Regions from separate parts of the Marinobacter sp. G5_S1_61_S3 genome, predicted to be linked through region 2. Evidence: predicted binding sites of a transcription regulator. Region 2 holds the regulator's gene; each other region holds the start of a gene.
What was found. Region 2 encodes FliA, which starts transcription of late flagellar genes. Its sites were predicted from a motif close to CTAAAGTTTNNNNNNNNNNNGCCGNTAA; they were not measured.
Positions count from the first base shown of each region.

Region 1: the regulator FliA is predicted to act here: its motif matches at 4,962-4,989, upstream of fliD (flagellar filament capping protein FliD).
Region 3: the regulator FliA is predicted to act here: its motif matches at 5,615-5,642, upstream of ACTRWH_RS03770 (methyl-accepting chemotaxis protein).

Region 1 is NZ_JBQKUK010000015.1:28,641-36,456, reverse strand. It holds gene ACTRWH_RS15310 (tetratricopeptide repeat protein) at 1-907, opposite strand, end outside; gene ACTRWH_RS15305 (flagellin N-terminal helical domain-containing protein) at 942-2,453, opposite strand; gene ACTRWH_RS15300 (flagellin N-terminal helical domain-containing protein) at 2,836-4,338, shown strand; gene ACTRWH_RS15295 (flagellar protein FlaG) at 4,410-4,850, shown strand; gene fliD (flagellar filament capping protein FliD) at 5,033-7,024, shown strand; gene fliS (flagellar export chaperone FliS) at 7,061-7,462, shown strand; gene ACTRWH_RS15280 (argininosuccinate synthase) at 7,644-7,816, shown strand, end outside.
Region 2 is NZ_JBQKUK010000005.1:45,817-53,632, forward strand. It holds gene ACTRWH_RS05885 (uracil-xanthine permease family protein) at 1-323, opposite strand, end outside; gene upp (uracil phosphoribosyltransferase) at 326-964, opposite strand; gene flhA (flagellar biosynthesis protein FlhA) at 1,190-3,364, shown strand; gene flhF (flagellar biosynthesis protein FlhF) at 3,425-4,726, shown strand; gene ACTRWH_RS05905 (MinD/ParA family protein) at 4,773-5,585, shown strand; gene ACTRWH_RS05910 (RNA polymerase sigma factor FliA) at 5,616-6,347, shown strand; gene cheY (chemotaxis response regulator CheY) at 6,524-6,907, shown strand; gene ACTRWH_RS05920 (protein phosphatase CheZ) at 6,929-7,717, shown strand; gene ACTRWH_RS05925 (chemotaxis protein CheA) at 7,735-7,816, shown strand, end outside.
Region 3 is NZ_JBQKUK010000003.1:183,041-190,856, reverse strand. It holds gene recQ (DNA helicase RecQ) at 119-1,975, shown strand; gene ACTRWH_RS03780 (PaaI family thioesterase) at 1,988-2,539, opposite strand; gene ACTRWH_RS03775 (hypothetical protein) at 2,717-3,667, shown strand; gene ACTRWH_RS03770 (methyl-accepting chemotaxis protein) at 3,650-5,536, opposite strand; gene ACTRWH_RS03765 (bifunctional GNAT family N-acetyltransferase/carbon-nitrogen hydrolase family protein) at 5,788-7,335, shown strand; gene ACTRWH_RS03760 (hypothetical protein) at 7,481-7,816, shown strand, end outside.

The DNA.
Region 1 (7,816 bases), on a different contig from region 2:
CCAGCCGTTCTTCGTCGTCCTCCGCGGTCAGGGCGTAACCGGTGCGATCGGCGTAGACCGCCAGGGCCAGCGCCAGCGGTTGAAGTTCGTCCCGCAGTTCAACAGTCTGTGCGACTTCCGCAATGATCGCCCGGCGCAGCAGGGTGACCAGCTCTTCCACGGCTGGGTCTGGCATCAGGGTTTTTTCCAGTGCCAGGATCAGCAGTTCGTCTTCGCTGGCGGCGTCCAGAGCCACTTGGGCATTCGGGTTCTCCAGATCGTATTGCTGGCGGATGATGGCGCCTACGAAACGGCCGATTTCCTGGTGGGGCAGGCCGTCATGTCGCAGCAGAAGGATAGCGTCACGGGCCAGTTTGGTGTCAGCCCTGTTCACATCCAGATGCTCGGCACAGGCCAGCATGCCGCTATAAATAGAGGGCCATTCCAGTCCCATCTCCAGCAGTTTTCGGTAATGCAGGTAGGCCACATCGAACTGGCCCTGCAGACGCTTGGCATGGGCGACTCCACCGAAAGCGGCGGCGGATTGCCGGTCCATTTCCAGAGCCTGGATGAAATACTGCTCCGCCAGGGCCGGGCGCTCGGACTTGATTGCCCAGTAACCCAGGTTGGTGAACTGCTGCGGTTGCGCCGGGTCCTGGCTGAGGCTGTCCGTGAACAGGGTGTGTGCCTTATCAAGTGCCCCTTCGTCCATTTCCACACGCCCCATCAAGCCCAGTGCGCCTGCGTTACCGGGTTCCTGTGCCAGAACCTCATTCAGGTAGTTACGGCATTCCTGCCGCGCCTTGAGACGCTGAACCAGCGATGTCGGGCTGTTTGACTCGGCATAAGCCAGGTTTGCCTGCAGCAGTAGCCGCGCAATGTGGGCTTTTTGTGCGTCTGTGGCATGGATGTTGTGCTGTGCTTGCATGGGGCTACCCCTTTGACTCTGTGACGAAACCCGATTAACCCTGCAGCAACTGCAGAACCTGCTGTGGCCTTGCGTTGGCCTGGGCCAATACCGACAAGCCGGCCTGCTGCAGCACCTGGGTGCGGGCGAGTTCGGCGGATTCGGCGGCAAAGTCTGCATCACGAATTCGTGAACGCGCGGCAGACAGGTTCTCAGAGGTCGTGCTCAGGTTGGCAATGGTCGACTCGAGTCGATTCTGCGCAGCGCCCAGGTCGGCACGAATGCCGCTGATGGTTTCCAATGCCGCGTCCACAACTGCGAGTGCGCTGGTGGCGCCGTCAACGGTGCTTATATCGATACCTGCCACTTCTTCTGGCGTAGAGCCGGCGGCAGTATTCTGTGCACTGTTCAGGACGCTGCCTGCGGCCAGGGTGGCGTCAGATGTCGCGGCGAAGCTAACGGACGAGTCCAGCGTCAATTCGCCGGCAACCCGTGTGGCATTAGCTCCACCACTTGTCAGTTCGATGGCGCTGGGGTCGCCGCTACCCTGTACCGCCAACTGTTGAGAGCCGGCAGCGGTAAAGTCTTCGATAGTGATGTCTTTACCCTGTTCCTGAATCAGCGTGATACTGCCGTCGTTAGCAACTTCCGCGGTAATGCCGGTCTTGCCAGACGCGGCGTTCACCTCACGTGCAATCGCTGAGAGGTCGTTTGCATCGGTGATCTGCGCGGAAATGGTCGCTGAGCTGCTCCCATTGGAAAGGGTGAGCGACACGGTTTGAGGCACGGCGATTGGCGTGGTAGCGGTGTTGCTCAGGGTCGCCGATGTTCTTGCCGTCGCGTTCACACCCGTCGTGGCACCAATGTCGTTGATGGCTGCGGCGATGTCTTCTGCCGTGTCACCTGCTGTAATGGGCACCACCTGGCTGTCCAGCGAGCTGGAAATGGTGAGATTCTGCGTGGCGATCGTGTTTTGTGCGGGTAACGTCGCATTCGCTGCCGTTGTTGAACCGGTGCCCTGGTTCAGGGTTGCGTTGGCCGCGTCGAGCGTGTTGTTGGCCAGGTCGGCGGTTCGGGCGCCTTCGATGGAAACGGCGATGCTCTGGTTTTCATTGGCGCCAGCCTGGAATTTCTGGGCCTGGAAGGTGCCGTCCAGGAGTTTCAGCCCGTTGAACTCGGTGGTGGTGGCAATGCGCTCCAGCTCGCCTTTTAGCTGGTTTACTTCGGACTGCAGGGCCTTCCTGTCAGATGCGGAGTTCGTTGCGTTGGCGGATTGTACCGCCAGTTCCCGAATGCGCTGCAGGATGTTCCCGGATTCGCCCAGCGCGCCTTCAGCAGTCTGAGCCAGAGAAATACCGTCGTTGGCGTTTCGAATGGCCTGGTTGAGGCCTTTGATCTGCGATGTGAATCGCTCAGAGATGGCAAGCCCGGCGGCGTCGTCCTTGGCGGAGTTGATGCGCAGGCCGGATGACAGCCGCTGCAGGGCAACGTTGGAGTCTTCCTGTGAAGTGTTCAGGTTTCGCTGAGCATTCAGCGACGCGATATTGGTGTTGATGATCTGAGGCATAACATTTCTCCCTGCTCAGAGATGCCGGTAACCCGGTGCCCGATCAAAATGGACGCCTTGCCGGCGGAAGTTCATTTAATTGCCGTTTTGCAGGGAGGTAAGCGAAGGTTGTGCCAGTTTCGGAGTTTTGTTTTTAAGATGTTGATTGTTAGTGGTTTTGTTGGTCAGTTTTAGTGTTTAGGGCATGAGTCCAATCGTCAACATATAACGGTGTAAGGAAGACTATTGCCGCTTTTACATTCCCTTACAAAATACCGTCAGTTTTTTCTAAAGGTACGGACGGGGGCGCCGTTAAGCGCAATAACAGGGAGGCGCTCCCAAACTGAAAATGGGCGCCATTCCTTTTCCATGAAATAACGACATATGTCGAAGGAGAAGCAATATGGCTCTCGGTATTAACACTAACGTTGCGTCACTGTCAGCTCAGAATCAGCTGAACAAATCCCAGGAGCTTTCTAACCAAGCTCTGGAGCGTCTGTCTTCCGGTCTGCGTATCAACTCCGCCAAGGACGATGCTGCTGGCCTTGCAATTTCGACCCGTTTTCAGTCCCAGATCTCTGGTCTGAACGTTGCGCAGCGTAACGCCAACGACGGTATTTCTCTGGCTCAGACTGCTGAAGGTGCTCTGGAAGAAACCACCAACATCCTGCAGCGTATCCGTGAGCTGTCTGTTCAGTCGGCCAACTCTACCAACTCTTCTTCTGACCGCTCTGCACTTCAGGGCGAAGTAAACCAGCTGAAGCAAGAGCTTGACCGTATTGCCGGTACTACCCAGTTTAACGGTCTCAACCTTCTGGATGGCAGCTTCACTGCTCAGTCATTCCAGGTTGGTGCCAACGCTAACCAGACCATCTCAGTATCCGTGACCGGTGCTCGTGGTGCCGACCTTGGTAACAACACCGTATCCGGTGAAAGTGATACCACTGTCAGCCAGGGCACAGGTTCTGTTGCGGTAGCTGCGGCTGATGTGGCAACGGTTGCCAACAACACCATTGCTACACAGAACATCACCGTTTCTGGAACTGAAGGCTCTGAGGTCATTGGTATTACCCAGGGCGATACTGCAGAAGCGATTGCGGCTGCTGTTAACGCTGAAACCGGCACGACTGGTGTAACGGCTACTGCATCGACCACGGCAACCCTCGCTGGTCTGTCTGACGATGGTACGGTTTCCTTCACGCTTGGTAGTGGTGGCGACACAGCGACCATCTCCGCAGCGGTAACTACCACTGACCTGGGTGCGCTGGCCAAAGCGATCAACGATACCTCAGGCACCACTGGTGTTACGGCTGAAGCAAACGGTGGCGAAATCACACTGACCCAGGCTGATGGTAAAGACATCCGTCTGCAGGACTTTGCCAACTCAGGTAACGCTACCGGTACCGCCACGCTGCAGGGCAGTGGTGATCCAAGTGCGGTTACTTTGACCGCTGGCAGCACTGACAGCACGATTGCTTCTGGTTCTGTTGAGTTCGCTTCATCCGGTGCGTTCTCGGTCAGTTCCTCGGTTGCCGAGACCGCTGGTAGCATTCTGAACGTTGCAGCAGACACCGTGGTTGGTTCTAACCTCCAGTCAGTGTCTTCTATCGACATCGGTACTGTTGCAGGCGCTAACAGCGCAATCGAGATTGCAGATGCGGCTCTTGAGCAGATCAGTGGTATCCGCGCCGACCTGGGTGCTGCCCAGAACCGGTTTGAATCCACAATCGCCAACCTGAGCACAACTGCCGAAAACCTGTCGGCCGCTAACAGCCGGATTCTGGATGCAGACTTCGCATCTGAAACTGCTAAGCTGTCCAAGGCGCAGGTTCTCCAGCAGGCTGGTATCTCTGTACTGGCGCAGGCGAATGCCCGCCCGCAGCAGGTTCTGTCCCTCCTGCAGTAACAGGGGCATAACGGCAAGGCCGGGGTCTTTGGGCCCCGGTTTACTGCTGTATGAGGATAGCGAGGTGAGCTATGAATGGCGTTAACCTGAATGGCCCGGATTTGAAGCTGATTCGTTCCAGCGAGCAAGCTCCGGCTCGGGCAATTTCGTCATCTCAGGCCGAAGGCAGGAATGCCTCCGCCCTGACTGCACCTTCATCACCTGGTCTTGCTGAGCGTTCGGAGTTGTTGTCCGGGGCTCAGGAACTTTCGAAAGCTGAGAGGCTCGAAAGGCGCAGTGAGGCACAGAAAGAGAAATTGGATGATGCCGTGTCTCAACTGAACGATTTCGTTCAGACGGTCCAGAGGGATTTGCAGTTTGAAGTGGATAACGAGCGGGGACAGACGATCGTCAAGGTCGTCGATCAGTCCACCCAAGAGGTTATTCGGCAAATTCCGGATGAAGTTGCGTTGAGGTTGGCAGAAAACTTGCAGCAGGATGAACCGCTGACGTTATTCAACACGAAGGTCTAGAGTTTGCCGCTCTTGGCCTGACGTTGAAAACGGTTGTTCAGCACCGCCGCACCCGAAAGGGGCCGGCGGTGTTTTGCTTACATGTGGTTACAAAATTGGTCGGTAGAAAAGGCAAAGTTTTGCCGCTTCAGGCCGATATATGGAATAGCATTGGAAATTGCCCTCCTGAGGAGGCACATACTATGGCAAATATATCATCGTTGGGTATCGGGTCTGGTGTTCTGACCTCCGAGTTGGTCGATCAGTTGGTGCAAGCGGAACGGGCACCGACGGAAAATCGTTTGGCTCAGAAAACCGAGCGCACCCAGGCGCTGATTTCTGCCTATGGCACGCTTCGCAGTGCAGTAACAGAGCTGCGCCTTCCAATGCGGCAATTGAGTGCTCCAGATAATCTCAAAGCCTTTTCTGCAACGTCGTCCAACGAAGACGTTGCTGTGTCTGTGGACAGCTCCAAGGCTAACCGCGGTACTTACAGTGTCGATGTGACAAGTCTCGCCAGCGCTCAGGCGCTCGCGTCGCGTGATGTATTCGCGGATCGCGACAAGACCAGTGTTGGCCAGGGAACAATGACGCTTTCTGTTGGTGACAACACCACCAATATTGTTATAGACAGCAGTAACGACACTTTGCAGGGCCTGGCAAACGCGATCAACGATTCTGATGCAGGGGTTTCAGCGGGCGTAATCGATACCGGTAGTGGTTTCCAGCTCGTACTATCGGCAGACGAAACCGGTACGGCAAACGCCGTTAGTATTTCCGTTTCGGGCGACAGCGCCGGAACGGATACCGATGCCCAGGGGCTTTCCCGTTTTGCGTTTAACACATCAATGGATGCGGGCGCCGGTCTCAATGAGACAATCGCCGCGTCGGACGCCGTGATGAGTATCAATGGCGTAGAGGTTACCCGTTCTACCAATAGTTTTGAGAACGTCATTGATGGTTTGACATTTGATCTGACTGCCACTGGTACGTCCACGGTTAAGGTTGAACAGGATCTCGGAGCGGTAGCAGACCGTGTCCAGGGCTTTGTCGAGAAATTTAATGGCCTGCAGGAAACCATTGATGCTCTGGCAGGATTCAATGCAGAGAGCGGTAGCGGAAGCCTTCTGACTGGCGATAGCGTTATTCGGGGTATTCAGAACCAACTCCGCCAAGTGCTGACCCGCGTTGTTCCCGGGCTTGAAGACGCAAGTGTCCGAAGTCTGGCGGATGTGGGTATTACCACAAATTTCGAGACTGGCTCTCTGGAATTTGACCGCGAAGAGTTCATGGCGCAGTTAAAGGCTAATCCGGACGATGTCACGGCCTTGTTTGCCGAACAGGGCAGGGCTACCGACAGCCAGGTAGAGTTTGTTCGCAGTGGTGTAAACACCGAACCTGGAACCTATGATATCAACGTGACCCAGGCTGCGACCCAAGGCACGCTTGCCGGGAATGCCGCAGCCACTTTTCCCGTTACTATTGATGGAACAAATGATGAGTTTTCACTGCTGGTTAATGGTGATACCTCCGTTAACCTTCAGCTTACACAGCAGACTTACAACAGTGCACAGGATCTGGTTGACGAGATTCAGGCTCAGCTTAATAGCAACAACGCGCTGAACGCGTCAGATGGGTCCGTTCAGGTGAGCCTGGGGGCTGGGGATGAGCTGGTTTTCTCTTCCTCCACCTACGGCAGCGAGTCTTCGGTCACCTTGTCGTCCGCTGAAAGCGCGGCTACGTTTGGATTGGATGCCGCCACAAGCACGGATGGCCTCGATGTTGCGGGTACCATTGACGGAAGAACAGCTGAAGGCGAAGGGCAAACACTGTTTCTGGGCGAAAACAGCGGTGCTGCGTCTGGGCTCCAGGTACAAATATTGGGCGATCAGACTGGAAGTCGAGGCTCGATACAATTTATTGAAGGTGTTGGCGAACGTACGGTTGACCTGATCACCAACTTTGTCGGTGCCGATGGTGCAATTGATACCAGAACCGAGAGCCTGAACCGCGATCTGGAGCGAATTCAGGAAAATCAGATTCGGCTGGAAGAGAGAATTACAGCCTATCGAGAGCGCCTGGTGAGTCAATTTACAGCTGCGGATTCATTGATCTCGCAACTGAACAGTACACAGGACTTTGTGAGCCAGCAGCTTGCTGCGCTGGCACCACAGAATAATCGCAATAACAATTGATGTTTATTGCACGAAAAGCGAATAAAGAGGTCACTTATGAACGGTTTACAGGCTTACCAACGCGTAAACGCCCAAACCAGCATTACGGATGCCGATCCTCACAAGCTGATCCAGCTTCTTTACAACGGAGCGTTGGAACGCATTAACATGGCCAAAGCCAGGATGCAGGCGAAGGATTTTGAGGGCAAAGGCCGATTGATTTCCAAAGCGATTGAAATCATCGGTGGCCTCCGTGGCTTTCTGGATTTCGAGAAGGGTGGCGATCTGGCCGTGCGCCTGGAATCGCTTTATGACTACATGGAGCGGACCCTTTTTGAAGCGAATGCCAAGAATGACGTCGCTAAGCTTGATGAAGTCGCGGACCTTCTGCGCTCAATCAAAGACGGCTGGGATGGCATCCGCGAAGAGGCTACCTCCAAGCAACAGCAGGCTGTCTGAATACGACGTTCTGGTGTGAATACCGTGCATTCTATCCAAGATGCCACCTGGCGCCCTGCCGGTGGCATCCGCGGCCAGTAACGAGGTCGCACTCTTGCCCCAATAGCCATTCCCCCCGCTGTCCCGTACAATACGCCCCTTATTTTTGATACATCCATTCTGTTCAGTCTGGAGCAAGGGCATGTCTGATATTAAAAAGGTGGTTCTGGCGTATTCCGGTGGCCTGGATACCTCGGTAATCGTTCGCTGGTTGCAGGATACCTATGAGTGTGAGGTGGTGACGTTCACCGCCGACATCGGCCAGGGCGAGGAAGTTGAGCCGGCGCGTGAGAAAGCGAAAGCGCTGGGCGTGAA
Region 2 (7,816 bases):
CCGCGCAGACGTACCGCGCCACTCAAAATGATATAGAGGATGCCCGCAGCCATCAGGCCACCGAGTGTCTCCTCAAGGCCGAAGCGCCCCTTGGCGGCAATGATCGGGGCGATAAAGGCGAAGGATGAAGCCAGGAAAATGGGAATCTGGCCGCCGGTGACGATGTGGAAAATCAGCGTGCCAATACCGGCAGTGAACAACGCAACGTTGGGGTCGAGGCCGGTAATCAGAGGCATCAGTACCAGTGCGCCAAAAGCCACCAGCAGCATCTGTGAGCCGGCAATGGCCTGTTTCCAGACCGGGTCGGTGCTATGGTCCTGCATGATTAAACGTCCTTCTGCTTGGTGCCGAAGATTTTGTCGCCGGCGTCGCCAAGCCCCGGAAGGATGTAGCCTTTTTCATTCAGCCTGTCATCGATTGATGCGGTGTAGATCGACACATCTGGATGTTTCTCCAGCACCTTTTCCACGCCTTCCGGCGCTGCAACCAGAACCAGGGCGCGGATCTCGTTGCTACCGGCTTTCTTCAGCAGGTCGATGGTAGAGATCATGGAACCGCCGGTGGCCAGCATGGGGTCGATGATCATCGCCATGCGCTCATCCAGTTCGCCTACCAGCTTTTCAAGATAGGTGCTGGCTTCCAGGGTTTCCTCGTTGCGTACCTGGCCCACGACGCTTACCCGGGCACCAGGAATCAGGGTGAGCACGCCGTCCAGCATACCGAGGCCGGCCCGCAGGATTGGCACGATGGTGATTTTCTTGCCCTGGATCTGTTCAATTTCCACCGGGCCCGCCCAGCCTTCAATAGTTTTCTTCTGCAGCGAGAAGTCTTTGGTGGCCTCGTACGTCAACAGGGCACCGACTTCCTGAGCCAGCTCCCGGAAATTCTTGGTGCTGATGTCTGAGCGGCGCATCAGGCCGAGTTTATGGCGGATAAGGGGGTGCTTGACCTCGTGAATTGGCATGGGCTCACCTTTGCGTCTGGGTCGATGATGTGGTTGTGGGCGCAGTAAAGACGCCAGCAAATGGCGCAAGGATACCGTATCTTGCCGAGTCCGTCAGGCGCGGTGACAAGAAAAGCCGTAAGGGGTGGTACGGATCTTGCGAATACCCCGTCAAACGATGCGTCTGCGTCAAAAAAACGACCCGCACACCCCTGCGGTTAACCGCCAATCGGAGAGTTTCCCGGCATGGACCGAGCGCTAGTCCTCAATAATGTCAAATCCCTGACGCGGGGTAATATCGGCATTCCCGTGATGTTGATGGGATTGCTGGGCATGATGATTCTGCCCATGCCGGCGTTCATGCTGGACGTTTTCTTTACCTTCAACATCACCTTGTCGATCGTGATCCTGTTGGTGTGTGTCTACGCCTTGCGGCCGATGGAGTTTGCCTCCTTCCCGACCGTTTTGTTGGTGGCAACACTGTTGAGGCTGGCGCTCAACGTTGCCTCCACGCGGATTGTTCTGCTCAACGGCCATGAGGGCGGTGATGCGGCCGGTAAGGTGATCGAATCGTTCGGCGCGGTCCTCATCGGCGGTAACTACGCGGTTGGCCTGGTGGTCTTCGCCATTCTCATGATCATCAACTTCCTGGTGGTCACCAAAGGTGCCGGCCGGGTGTCGGAAGTTAGCGCGCGTTTCACCCTGGATGCCATGCCGGGTAAGCAGATGGCTATCGATGCCGACCTTAATGCCGGTCTTATCAACCAGGAAGAAGCCAAGCATCGCCGGGCTGAAATCGCCCAGGAGGCCGATTTCTACGGCTCCATGGACGGCGCCAGTAAATTTGTCAAGGGCGACGCCATTGCCGGCCTGTTGATCCTGGCCATCAACCTGATCGGTGGCATTGCCATCGGTATGCTTCAGCACAGTCTCGATTTTGGTACCGCTACACAGAACTATGCACTACTGACCATTGGTGACGGCCTAGTGGCACAGATTCCGTCACTGCTGCTGTCGACGTCTGCAGCGATCATGGTTACCCGGGTAACGTCCAGCCAGGACATGGGCGGGCAGATACTGCAACAAATGTTCAACGCTCCCAAGGCGCTGGGTATCGCTGCTGTTATCCTCATCATCCTTGGCCTGATTCCTGGCATGCCGCACGTGGCATTCCTTGGTCTGGGCGCGATTGCCGGTGGTATTGCCTGGTACATATGGCAACAGGAGCGCCAGACCGTTGAGGAAGATGGTGTGTTCCCGGTCCGGGGCGGTGGTGCCCGTCCGGCAGGCCCGGGGCGCGACCTGCCGCCCGGTGGTGAGGGCGGTGAACACAGTGCCCAGCTGCCGCCGCCGGGGGAAACCCGGGAACTCGGTTGGGACGATGTGGCCACCGTGGATGTCGTGGGCCTGGAGGTGGGCTATCGCCTGATTCCCCTGGTGGATAAGTCCCAGGGTGGTCAGCTTCTCAGCCGCATCAAGGGCGTTCGCAAAAAGCTCTCACAGGATCTGGGCTTCCTGATGCCTTCGGTCCATATTCGCGACAACCTCGACCTGATGCCCAATGTTTATCGCATCACCCTGATGGGGGTGACCATTGCCGAGGCAGAAATCCATCCGGACCGTGAACTGGCGATAGACCCAGGTCAGGTGTTCGGCAAGATCGAGGGGATAGAGGGCAAAGACCCCGCCTTTGGCCTGGACGCCAGTTGGATCGAACCGGACAAGAAAGACCAGGCACAGACCCTCGGTTATACCGTCGTGGACGCCAGTACCGTAGTGGCAACACACCTCAACCAGATCCTCCAGAAACACGCCCACGAACTGCTTGGCCATGAGGAAGTCCAGAAGTGGCTGGAACAGCTCGAGAAAGTATCTCCAAAGCTGGCGGAAGAACTGGTACCCACCACCATTTCCATCAGCCTGCTGCTGAAGGTGCTGCAGAACCTGCTGAAAGAGGAAGTGCCGATCCGTGACATGCGCTCTATTGCCGAAGCGATCGTGAACGTTCATCCGAAGAGCCAGGACCCGAAGCTGCTGACCACGGTTGCCCGCCAGTCACTGCGCCGGATGATTGTCCAGAGTATCTGTGGCAACGACACAGAGATCCCGGTGATCACTCTGGATCCAGACTTGGAACAGTTATTGCTGAAGTCCATGCAGCAGAGTCAACAATCCGGCGGTCAGGAAGACATCGGGCTGGTGCTGGAGCCAAATATGGTTGAGAAGCTTCAGAGGTCGCTCCAGGACAGCGTTCAGCGCCAGGAGATGTTGGGCAAGCCGGCGATTCTATTGGTTTCAGGGCCCTTGCGCCCGGTACTGGCGAAGTTTGCCAGCTACGGAGTAGAGCGTCTGCATGTACTGTCGTACCAGGAAATTCCGGATAACAAACAGATCACTATTGTCGCATCCGTCGGTCAGTAAAGGCCGCGGCTGGAAAGGCGGAAGGCGCTGGAAAGCGCTGACCGGGGAGGAAGCATCATTATGAAAGTTAAGCGGTTTTTTGCCCAAAGCATGGCAGAGGCACTGCGTCAGGTGCGGGATCAGATGGGTCCCGATGCCGTAATCCTTTCCAATCGTCGTGTGGATGGTGGCGTCGAAATTGTGACAGCGCTCGATTATGACGAAAATATGGCGCGCCAACGCCTCGGTGACGCTGCGCGGGAAGCCACCAATGGCTCACGGCTAGCCGAAATGCAGGCGGAACAGCATCGCCGCCTGGAGGACGAACTCGGCCGCTCTCGCGATCGTATTCGGGAAGTGCGGGAAAAGCGCGCGACCTATGGTAATGCGGTTGCGGTTGCGGGTGGGGACTTCGGTCACGCTGGCTTGTCGAAAGAATCGCTGGCCGACGATGACATGGTGGTTGAAGAGCCTACCGCTGCCAGCGCTGCCTATTCCGGAGAACTGGCGCAAATGCGTGCGGAGATCAGTTCCCTTCGTGACCTGGTCAGTGCCCGGAATGGCGGTGAACCCGAACAAACAGCGGTGAACGCAGTACAGCAGAGGCTGTCTGAGAGGTTGCAGGAGTTTGGTCTCGGGCTGGAGCTCGCCAACTCTCTGTCCCGGCGCCACCGCGCAGGCCGGCTTGAGGATGGCTGGAAGCAGTCTCTGAAAATGCTGGCCGCCGGTGTGAAGACCGCGCGTACTGAATGGGCGGATGAGGGCGGTGTCTACGCCCTGGTGGGCCCAACCGGGTCCGGCAAGACGACGACCATCGGCAAGCTGGCCGCGCACTATGTGCTGCGCCACGGTGCCGACTCTCTGGCGCTGGTCACCACCGATCGCTATCGGGTCGCGGCCCATGAGCAACTATTTGTATTCGGGCGCATACTGAACGTTCCAGTTCGGGTTGTGGACGAAACCCATTCCCTGGACGACATACTGGACGAACTGTCGGACCGGCACCTGGTGTTGATTGATACCGCTGGCCTGACCAGCACCGACAAGGGCTACGAGGAGCAGCTTATGGAGCTGGCTCGCAGTCACCATCGGATTCGAACCCATCTGGTGGTTTCGGCAACCAGTCAGCCGCGCATCATGAAATCCGTTTGGCATTGCTATAAGATGGCAAATCTTACGGGTTGTGTGATGACCAAAATCGATGAAGCACTGACCCTGGGTGAATCGCTGGGATTCGTCATGGAAACGGGATTGCCGGTGGCGTATTACACCGACGGGCAGAAAATCCCGGAAGACCTGCACCACGCTGAGTCCATTCCGCTGGTGCGGTTGGCCGTGGAGAGGCTGAAGAAACTCCAGCAGCAACAGGCAGTCGCTGTTTAAAAACAACACAGCCTGCGGTTAAACGCGGCAAGAGATCAGAGTCAGTATGAGCAAACCACATCCGGTACAGGTGATTGCCGTTTCCGGCGGGAAAGGGGGCGTTGGCAAGAGCAACGTATCAGTGAACCTTGGCATCGCCCTAGCACAAATGGGACGGCGGGTGGTGCTGCTCGATGCCGACCTGGGCCTTGCCAACATTGACGTTCTGCTTGGCATTACCGCCAATCGTAATATCCAGGACGTCATCGCCGGGGAATGTGACCTTCGGGATGTGTTGGTCAACGGCCCCGGTGGCATCAAAATCGTGCCCGCGTCCTCAGGTACCCAACGCATGACCCAGCTTTCCAATCTGGAGCACGCTGGCCTGATCAACGCGTTCAGCGAACTGGGTGACCAGATCGATGTGCTGATCGTTGATACCGCTGCGGGTATTTCCGAATCGGTGGTCAGTTTCCTCCGAGCCTCACAGGAACTATTACTGGTTGTCTGTGATGAACCTACCTCTATCACCGATGCCTACGCCCTTATAAAGCTTATGAACCGGGATTACGGCACCAACCGCTTCCGTATACTGGCCAATCAGGTCAGGAATGAGCAGGAAGGTCGCCATCTGTTTGAAAAACTGACCCGGGTTACCGAGCGCTTTCTTGATGTGGCACTACAATATGTGGGTATGGTGCCGTATGACGAGGCCGTAAAAAAAGCGGTACAGCGCCAGCGTGCCGTGCTGGACGCCTATCCGCGGGCAAAAGCATCGTTGGCGATCAAGAGCCTCGCGGAGAAAGTGGATAGCTGGCCGCTGCCATCATCGCCCCGGGGACATCTGGAATTCTTTGTGGAGCGGCTCGTCGAAGTCTGATTTTGATCCTGTCACTGAATAGCCGGATACATGACATTGGCGAAAGAACTTGGAACCTACAACCGGACGGGTACACGAGGACCTTCCCAGCTCGTTGAGGAGCAGGCCCCGCTGGTCAAAAAAATAGCGCTTCACCTCATGGCGCGGCTGCCGGCATCTGTCCAACTGGATGACCTTATGCAGGCAGGCATGATTGGCTTGTTGGAAGCTGCACAGCGATACAGTTCCGACAAGGGGGCTACCTTTGAGACATACGCCGGGATCCGGATTCGCGGAGCCATGGTAGATGAAATTCGCAAAGGTGACTGGGTACCCCGATCCGTCCACAGGAACTCCCGCCGCATTGCCAAAGCCATCAAGGCTGTCGAGGACCGCCTGGGTCGGGAAGCTCAAGACTCGGAAGTAGCCGAGGAGCTGGGGCTGGACCTCGACGAATACTATTCCTCCCTGAGCGATGCTAACAGTGGCCGACTTTTTAGCCTGGATGAGCTCAATGAATCCGGCGAGCTGCCGATAGAAGAAACAGAGGACAGTGATAACCCGTTGGATGGCTTGGCGTCCGACAACTTCCGGAAGAGCCTGGCAGCTGCGATTGGTGACCTGCCCGAGCGAGAAAAGCTGGTGCTCAGCCTTTACTATCAGGAAGAATTGAACCTGAAGGAAATTGGTGCTGTGTTGGGTGTCAGTGAAAGCCGGGTCAGCCAGATTCACAGCCAGGCCGCGCTCCGTCTGCGGGGGCGTCTTACTGGTTGGCAGAGCTGAACAGGCCGCCAGTCCCATTGAACAGCGTTACCAGGCATTCTTTACTGTAGCCTTTTGGTAACCGGTGCTTTACAACCGGCTCAAAGGCCACACAATAAGCGGTTAAACTACCGGCCTGCTAGACTGTGAGCCGGAAGCCAAAAACGAATTCCGGGCGTTTTTAACTGGAGGTCCCATTGGACAAGAACATGAAAATCCTGATTGTGGATGACTTCTCCACAATGCGACGGATCATTAAGAACCTGCTTCGCGATCTCGGTTTTACAAACACTGACGAAGCAGACGACGGCAATACAGCACTGCCTATGCTCAGGAGCGGCAAATACGATTTTCTGGTAACCGACTGGAATATGCCAGGGATGTCCGGACTCGATCTGCTCAAGGAAGTCCGTGCCGATGACAGCCTGAAAACCCTGCCTGTGCTCATGGTGACCGCCGAGGCGAAGCGCGACCAGATTGTCGCTGCTGCGCAGGCCGGTGTGAACGGCTACGTGGTCAAGCCCTTCACGGCAGCCGTACTCAAGGAGAAGATTGAGAAGATCTTCGAACGCATCCAGTAATTCAGAGGTCGGACGGCTCCCATGAGCAATAGAAAAAAAGACCCACAGGGGCTCGACCCGGAGGTCACGGAGAAACTCCGCAGCCAGGCGGCCGAGTTGGTTGAACAGGTCAACGCCGGGGACTATGGCCGCGCGATGACGCTGATCAATGAATTGAGCGAGGTGAGGGACCAGAGCCTGTATCGGGAAGTCGGCCGCTTGACCCGCAGCCTCCACGAGGCGATCCGCAATTTCCAGATCGATCCCCGTAACGCCGAACAGTCAGAAGCTCTGTCGAAGATGACCGATGCGTCGGATCGCCTTGAGTACGTGGTTCAGATGACCGGTAAAGCGGCCAATCGGACCATGGATCTGGTTGAGGAGGCTATGCCCAAGGCCAGCGCCCTCCGCGACGAGGCCGCCGAGCTGAGAGACCAGTGGCAGAAACTGCGTCGCCGCGAGATGGCGCCGGCTGAATTTCGTGAGCTCTATGCCCGTATCGACACGTTTTTCGTGACCCTGAATACCGATGCCGGGGCGATGTACGACAACTTGTCGGAAATTCTTCTGGCCCAGGATTTCCAGGACCTCACTGGGCAGGTGATCCAAAAGGTCACCACTCTGGTTAAAGAGGTGGAAGAGCATCTGTTGAGCCTGGTAGTGATGGCGAGTCATGTGGACCAGATGACCGGCACCGTGCATGAACTGGAAGAGCGGGAAAAGATATCGGCGGAACAGGGTGTTGGTCCACAGATCAAGGCCGAAGAACGCGAAGACGTAGTATCGGGACAGGACGATGTTGATGATCTTCTGTCCAGTCTCGGTTTCTGAGTAAGAGAGGGTAACGCATGGCGCTTGATGCCGATGAAGAGATCCTGCAGGACTTCCTTGTTGAGGCAGGCGAGATACTCGAAAAGCTGTCGGAGCAAC
Region 3 (7,816 bases), on a different contig from region 2:
GCATTGTAGCGTTTATAAGGTTTGTTTGTCTCCGCCGATTCCGTGACCGCTTTCTGGTATCATGGCCTGCCTGCCAGAACGGCACCCTTTACCCTCAACCAACACCGCTGGCCAAGTCATGGATTTTGCACAACTCAGCACAGAGCGCCCCCGTGTTACCGACCAGGACCCGGAAGAAGTCCTTCATCGTGTTTTCGGTTACGAGACCTTCCGGCCCTTGCAGGGCGACATTATCCGCGAGCTGGTTAACGGTGGCGATGCGTTGGTACTGATGCCCACCGGTGGTGGTAAATCCCTCTGCTATCAGGTGCCAGCCCTGGTTCGCGCCGGAACAGCTGTCGTCATATCACCTCTGATTGCACTGATGCAGGACCAGGTGGCAGCGCTGAAAGAACTGGGCGTCAAGGCCGCGTTCCTGAACTCCACCATGGATTTCGAACAGGCCCGGGACACTGAAAACGCCCTTATGACCGGCGAACTCGACCTGCTTTACTGCGCGCCGGAACGGCTGATCCAGCCTCGCACACTGGACCTGTTACATGATGCTTCTATTTCCCTGTTTGCCATCGACGAAGCCCACTGCGTGTCCCAGTGGGGGCACGATTTCCGCTCCGACTACCTGGAGCTAAGCCGGCTGGCCCATGAATTCCCGGGCGTACCCCGCATAGCCCTCACCGCCACCGCGGACGAGCGCACCCGCAAGGAGATCGCTGAACGGCTGTCCCTGACCGAAGCCCGACACTTTATCAGTGGTTTTGATCGCCCGAATATTCAGTACAGAATTGCCCCGAAAACCAATGCAAACAAACAACTACTGGATTTTATTAAAGCGGAACATGATGGCGACTGCGGCATCGTTTATTGCCTGTCCCGCAACAAAGTCGACAGCACCGCGAAGCTGCTCAGTGACAAAGGCTACACCGCTCTGCCCTACCATGCGGGCCTCAATGCCGGTGATCGCGCGCGGAATCAGGAGCGCTTCCTACGCGAGGACGGCGTCATCATCGTGGCCACCATTGCTTTTGGCATGGGCATCGATAAACCCGATGTTCGATTTGTCGCCCACCTGGACCTTCCAAAAAGCCTGGAAGCCTACTATCAGGAAACCGGCCGAGCCGGTCGTGATGGAAAGCCTTCGACCGCCTGGATGGTTTACGGCCTGCAGGACGTGATCAAACTGCGACAGATGCTCGAAGGCTCCATGGGCAATGACCACTTCAAACGGGTTGAGCGCCAGAAACTGGATGCCATGCTAGGCCTGTGCGAAGTGACAAGCTGTCGGCGACAGGTGTTGCTGCGGTATTTCGGCGACACCCTTGAACAGCCCTGCGGGAACTGTGATACCTGCCTGACCCCACCGGAAACCTGGGACGGCAAGGTTGCCGTTCAGAAGGCGCTCTCCTGCGTGTTCAGAACCGGCCAACGTTTCGGGGTTACGTATTTGATTGATGTGTTACGCGGCTCTGAGAACGAACGTATCCTGCAGTCCGGCCATCAAACGGTTTCCACCTACGGAATTGGTACCGAGTTGTCTGCAAACGACTGGAAGTCCGTATTTCGTCAGCTGGTGGCCAATGGTTACCTTAGGGCTGACCCGGAAGGCTATGGAGCGTTGCAACTCACGGAGCAATGCCGCCCACTACTTAAGGGCGAGGTAGCTATCCAATTACGCAAGGATCCCGTGGTGAAGGCCTCCAGTGGCCGTGGGTCATCAGGGTCCGGCCGCCGCAGGATTGCAGACCAGATCACTGACAAACCCGGCTGGGAAGCGCTGCGGGCCTGCCGAAAATCGCTGGCGGATGAGAAGGGCGTGCCGCCCTACGTGATTTTCCATGATGCCACGCTGTTTGAAATCCTGGACAAGAAACCGAACAGCCTTGCCGAAATGGCTGAGATAAACGGCGTGGGTGCGGCAAAGCTCGAAAAATACGGGGAAACTTTCCTCGCCGCCCTACGGGAGTTGGACGGCGCTTGAATCTACCTCAGTTCACTGCGCCTGGAAGCCTTTCTTGCGAACACGATAGTGGGCCATCGAAGTGGCCACATGATGGCCGTCACTGTCGTACAGTGTGCCTTCTAACTCAAACGCGGCCCTGCCCGTAGCATCGGCCTCGGCCTTGATAGCTTCAACCGTGGCGGCGTCCAGTGAAAACTCCACAAACACATCGGAATTCGCCGGCTGCAGGAACTGAAGCGTCATTTCCTTGAGAATCGGCGTGTAAGCCGGGCCGAGATCAAACAGCGTCAACACACCACCGGGGATCTCCGCCACCAGGAAATAGGCACCGGCGTAGAGGCTACCAAAGTGGTTCTTATTGCCTTTCAGGCGTATTCTTGCCTTAACGAACCCCGGGCGAATCTCCTCGACACTGAATCGATTCCGTGGTGCAAACGGGATCGATAGGCCAATAATTCGGTTGACGGCCGCATAACCACTGGTTTTACGGAGCCAGGCCAGCGGTTGGGTGATTCGCGCCCCAGGATTCGATTCAGACACCCAATGGCCGGTTGCACCTATCAGATTGTCGATGAACGCCATGTTTTCTTACCTGTTGGTGATTTAACGCCCATGATTGCAGCCGTTTAAAAGGTATCGCAACTGTTTTCGGGATTTTTTACGGTTATCCCTTTCCGGAAAGAAAAATTCACCTAAACTGCTTGGATATCAAAACGGGCGATAACAAGAAACTCGAATGGACGCGGGAGTAAGTCTTCAATGAAAGTGAGGCGTGCGCGTGGCTGGCTGACGGCCCTGGCATTGTTTCTGGTTTGCCCGGGAACCGGTGTGTCTTCGGAATATCTGTCTGGAGAAACACAGGCAAGGGAATATCGCCTGTGGTACCGCAATTACGACAGCCCACCCATACGTGCCCTGGTTGCCCTCGCCTTCGACAAGACACCGGAATACGGTTCGTATCGAATCACTCGCACCCCGGAGATGGCCCAAGGCCGGGTTGTCCGCGAACTTGAGCGCCAGCAATCAAAATTGGTCGATCTCGCGAATGTCGCGACATCAAAACAGAGGGAAGAAAGCCTGCAGGCCATCCCCATACCTATCGATGGCGGACTTTTGGGGCTTCGGGTGTGCGTGGTGCTTAAAGAATCATTGCCCAGGTTCAAAGGCATCCGAAGCCTTGGCAATCTTGAGGAAGTCGGTATCCGCATCGGCCAGGGCGCACACTGGCCGGATTCGTCGATTCTGCAGGCCAACGGAGTCAGCGTGGTGACTCACTCGCGGTACGAAATTCTTTTCCGCATGCTGGAGAATCATCGTTTTGAATGCTTCGCCCGGGGAGTCAACGAGGTTCTTTTCGATCTGGAGCTTGAAAACAACAAAGACTTCGCCATCGAGCCAGACCTGCTGCTGGCCTATCCGATGCCCTCTTACTTCTTCGTCAACCGGCACGACCACGAAACGGCACATCGGCTTCAATTGGGCATGGAAAGGGCCATTTTCGATGGCAGCTTTGGCGCGTACCTCAACCAATACTACGGCCAGTCCATCGACGAGCTAAACCTGCACAGCCGGAACGTCCTTGTTCTGGAAAATCCCTATCTAACGGACGAGTCCCGGGCCATCGGCACCAGAACCCTCCTCGAACTCCGACGGCGAATCCAGATACTATCCGCGCCCCAGAAAACGTCTTACTCAAACCCTGAATCGTGACACGTTCTTACTAAGCGCGTGGCCGACCGATTCAATCTGACCGCTGTAGACGTCGTTCTCGCTGGCAGCCTTGGCGGCTTCCTGGCCCTGGTCGGCAATCCGGGTGATGGAGGAGTTCAGCTCCTCTGTCACCGAGGTTTGCTCTTCAGAAGCCGTTGCGATCTGGGAGGTCATCTGGCTGATCGACGTTATGGCATCAGCAATACGGTTGAGGGACTCCATGGCATCCTGAGCTTTCTCCATGCTCACATTCGAGACCGCTGTTGATGCCTTCATGACGTCAACCGCCTGGTTTGCACCGCTTTGCAGGCGCTCAATCATGTTGTTGATCTCTTCCGTGCTGTCCTGGGTGCGGCGAGCCAGATTGCGCACTTCGTCAGCAACAACCGCAAAGCCACGGCCCGCGTCCCCTGCCCTGGCGGCCTCGATCGCCGCGTTCAGTGCCAGCAGGTTGGTCTGTTCAGCAATCCCCTGAATTACCTCGAGAACCGAGGTAATGTCGGTAACGTCCTTGCCGAGTTTATCGATGACTTCCGCAGCGGCGTTAATCTCTTTTGACAATTTCTGTACTGCATCCCGGGAAGCGGCAACGGTTTCAAGGGAAGCACGGCTGTCTGCATCGGCGGTGTTGGAGGCATCCGCGGTCTGTTGGGCATTCTGTGCAATTTCCCCGGCAGCGGCAGACATCTCATTGATGGCCGTGGCCACCATATCAATCTCGGCCTGCTGTTTTTCAACGCTGTCTCGGCTGGTGCTGGCAGTATCCCGCAGGGAGGACACGTTTTCGCCAAGCTCGGCGGTGCCTTGCTGGACGTCCCGGACCACATTCTGGATATTCTCAACAAAGCTGTTGAACTCCGCCGCGAGCTTGCCGAACTCGTCGTTGGCGCTATCGTCCAGGCGCTTGGTGAGGTCCGCCTCGCCACTGGCGATTGATGCCATGGCGGCATTAAGCTTGCGAACGGGAGCCATCAGCACGCGGATACCAAAACGCAGGATCACCAGGGACACCAACAAGCCAATTACTGCGATGATCAGCCCGGTTACGCGAGCGGCGTGGACCGGCGCATTGATTTTGTCTTCGTTGATAAAAGTGCCGAGATACCACTCAACACCACGGGCACCTTTGATGCGATGGAAACCGGCAGTCCAACTGGCATCTCCGGTGTCATATTCGTGAATTTCACCGCTGAGCCGAGGGGATTCTCCCAAAAGACTGCTGATCTTCTTGCCAACCAGTTTCTGGTCCGGGTGAAACAACACGGTGCCGTCGTCACTGATCAGGGCCGCATAGCCAGTGTTGGCCAGCGTAATCGTGGAGAGCGTCTGTTCTATGGTCTTCAGGGCAATATCACCACCGACAACACCCTGGTAGGCCCCACGTTTGACCGGTGCCAGCGTGGAAATGATGGTGCCTCCAGTGCCCGCATCCACGTAGGGTTCGGTGAACGACGCTGAGCCCTTTTGTTTCGCCTGTTTGAACCAGGGCCGCGTGCGTGGGTCGAAATCCGCAGGCAGCGTGGCTTCTGAGACATCGTCCTTCATCAGCATATAGCCATCATCACGGCCAACATAGACGTCAATGAACCCGCCACCGGTTGTCGCAGCGGCCAGGATAACCCTCGCCTCGGCATCGGTTTCCACGGACTCCAGCGCTTTTGCCGTTGCTTCGGTCATGGCAAGACGGGTGTTGAGCCAATCCGCAATGCTGGACGTACTCTGAGCCACGGTGTCTTCAATCAGTGCATCAACATAAGTATCCGTAGTGTCCTGTAACCGGAGGTTGCCGCTGAGCGTAAACGCCCCCATAACAAGTAAAAGCAAAATACCAAAGGCGACGAGCAACTTCTGGCCGAAACTCAGGTTCATTTTCCGGGTCCTTTTCGAGACAGTCTATTCGGGGGGTCAGTCAAACAGCCTATCGGCTGTCTATCATTCATAAACTGGTTTTCGGCGTGTGCTGCAAAGTCTTTAACTTTATGTGATAAGAAGTCTTTAACTTTATGTGATAAGAAGTCTTTAGCTTTAGGTGATAAGAAGTCTTTAGCGCTCTCTGATAAAATACCGAAGCAATCGACAATTCTTGCCGTCATTTCCACACCCAACGGGAGCTGCCGTATATGGCCCACGAAGAACTGCACCTCAACCTTCGTAACCTGACCAGTGATGATTACCCACAGCTCCAGCGACTGATGGACAGGGTCTACGATGATATTGGCGGTGCCTGGCCAGAGGACACGATCGAAGCTCTGGTGCAACAGTTTCCGGATGGTCAGATCTGTATCGAAGAGTCCGGTGACCTGGTGGCCGTAGCCCTCACGGTGTGCGTCAAGTATGAGCGATTCAGCAATCCGCACACCTACGACGACCTGATCCTGCGCAATGAAAAGATCTGGCACAACGCCAAAGGCGACTCGCTTTACGGCCTCGATGTGTTTATCCACCCGGATTATCGCGGCTACCGCCTTGGCCGGCGGCTTTATGAAGCTCGCAAAGAACTCTGCCGATCCATGAACCTGCGCGCCATCCTGGCGGGTGGCCGCATCCCCGGATATCACAAGTATTCAGACCAGCACTCTCCGGAAGAATACATCCAGCGTGTGGATCGCAAGGACATCTACGACCCGATCCTCAGCTTTCAGCTGTCCAACGACTTCCAGGTCACCCGGCTGATGCACAAGTACCTGCCGGAAGACGAGAAATCCCTGGGCTACGCCACTCTGCTGGAATGGCGGAACATCCTCTATACACCGCCGTCGCCGGTGCTTAACGTCAAGAAGACTCAAGTACGCCTGGGTGCCGTTCAGTGGCAGATGCGTGAATTTACCTCGGTGGAGGAAGTGCTGGAACAGGTGGAGTACTTCGTGGATGCGCTCTCGGATTACAAGAGCGATTTCGCCCTGTTTCCAGAATTTTTCAACGCACCGCTGATGGGCCTGACGGACCAGGTGGACCAGACACGGGCCATTCGCTTTCTGGCAGGCTTTACCGAGCAATTCCGCAATCAGATGTCGGAAATGGCGGTCAGTTACAACATCAACATCATTACCGGCTCGATGCCCCTGCTCGAAAATGATCGGGTCTACAACGTGTCCTATCTGTGCCACCGCGACGGCCGCGTCGACGAACAGCGCAAGATTCATATCACGCCCCACGAACGCCGTGACTGGGTCATCGAAGGCGGTGAGAAGTTCCAGGTGTTCGACACCGACGCCGGCCGCGTGGCCATCATGATCTGTTACGACATCGAGTTCCCGGAACTGGGGCGCCTGGCGGCCATCGAAGAGGTGGATATTATTATGGTGCCCTTCTGGACGGACACCAAGAACGGATACCTTCGGGTGCGGCACTGTGCGCAGGCACGGGCGATTGAAAACGAGTGCTATGTCGTGATCACCGGTAGTGTGGGTAACCTTCCCAAGGTTGAGAACCTGGACGTGCAGTACGCCCAGTCTTCCGTATTCTCACCGTCGGACTTTGCGTTCCCCCACGATGCGGTGATGGCGGAAACCACACCGAATACGGAAATGATCATGTTTTCAGATATGGATCTGGAAAAGCTGAAGCTGGTGCGCAACGAAGGCTCGGTGACGAACCTGAAAGACCGGCGCACGGATATTTACGAGCTCAACACGCTACAAACGGGCCAAAATGATAAAAACAGTTGATGAACCGCCTGAGAGCTCTATCGTATGACACTGAACACGTTGCCAAACCAACAGAGTGTGGCTATTGTTTAACCATATACTTTCAGGAACACGCCCTAGGGGTGTCGTCCGGACCCCCTCGGGGTGCAAAAGAGATCACTTTTAGATGAACGAAGCACTACCGGATCTTGTCGCACATTTTCACATCAAGCGTGGCCTCTTTCGCCGGGAGCGTGTGCAGGCCGCGCTGTTCGAGCTCGATCACTTCGGATGTGTGATGAAAACGGACAAGATATTTAACCCCGGTGATACGGTTATCCTGGATCTCGTGATGGAAATGCCGTTTGACGACATCAGGGCGGATGGAATTACCGGCCTGGTAACGGAACGCAGGAAACACTGTAGCAATTTCTTCTATTCCGTTGATTTCGTAGAACTCAATGACAACTCCTCGTCTGCCCTGAGCGAAAAACTCAAGCGCATTCGTGAGGTGGTGCTCAAG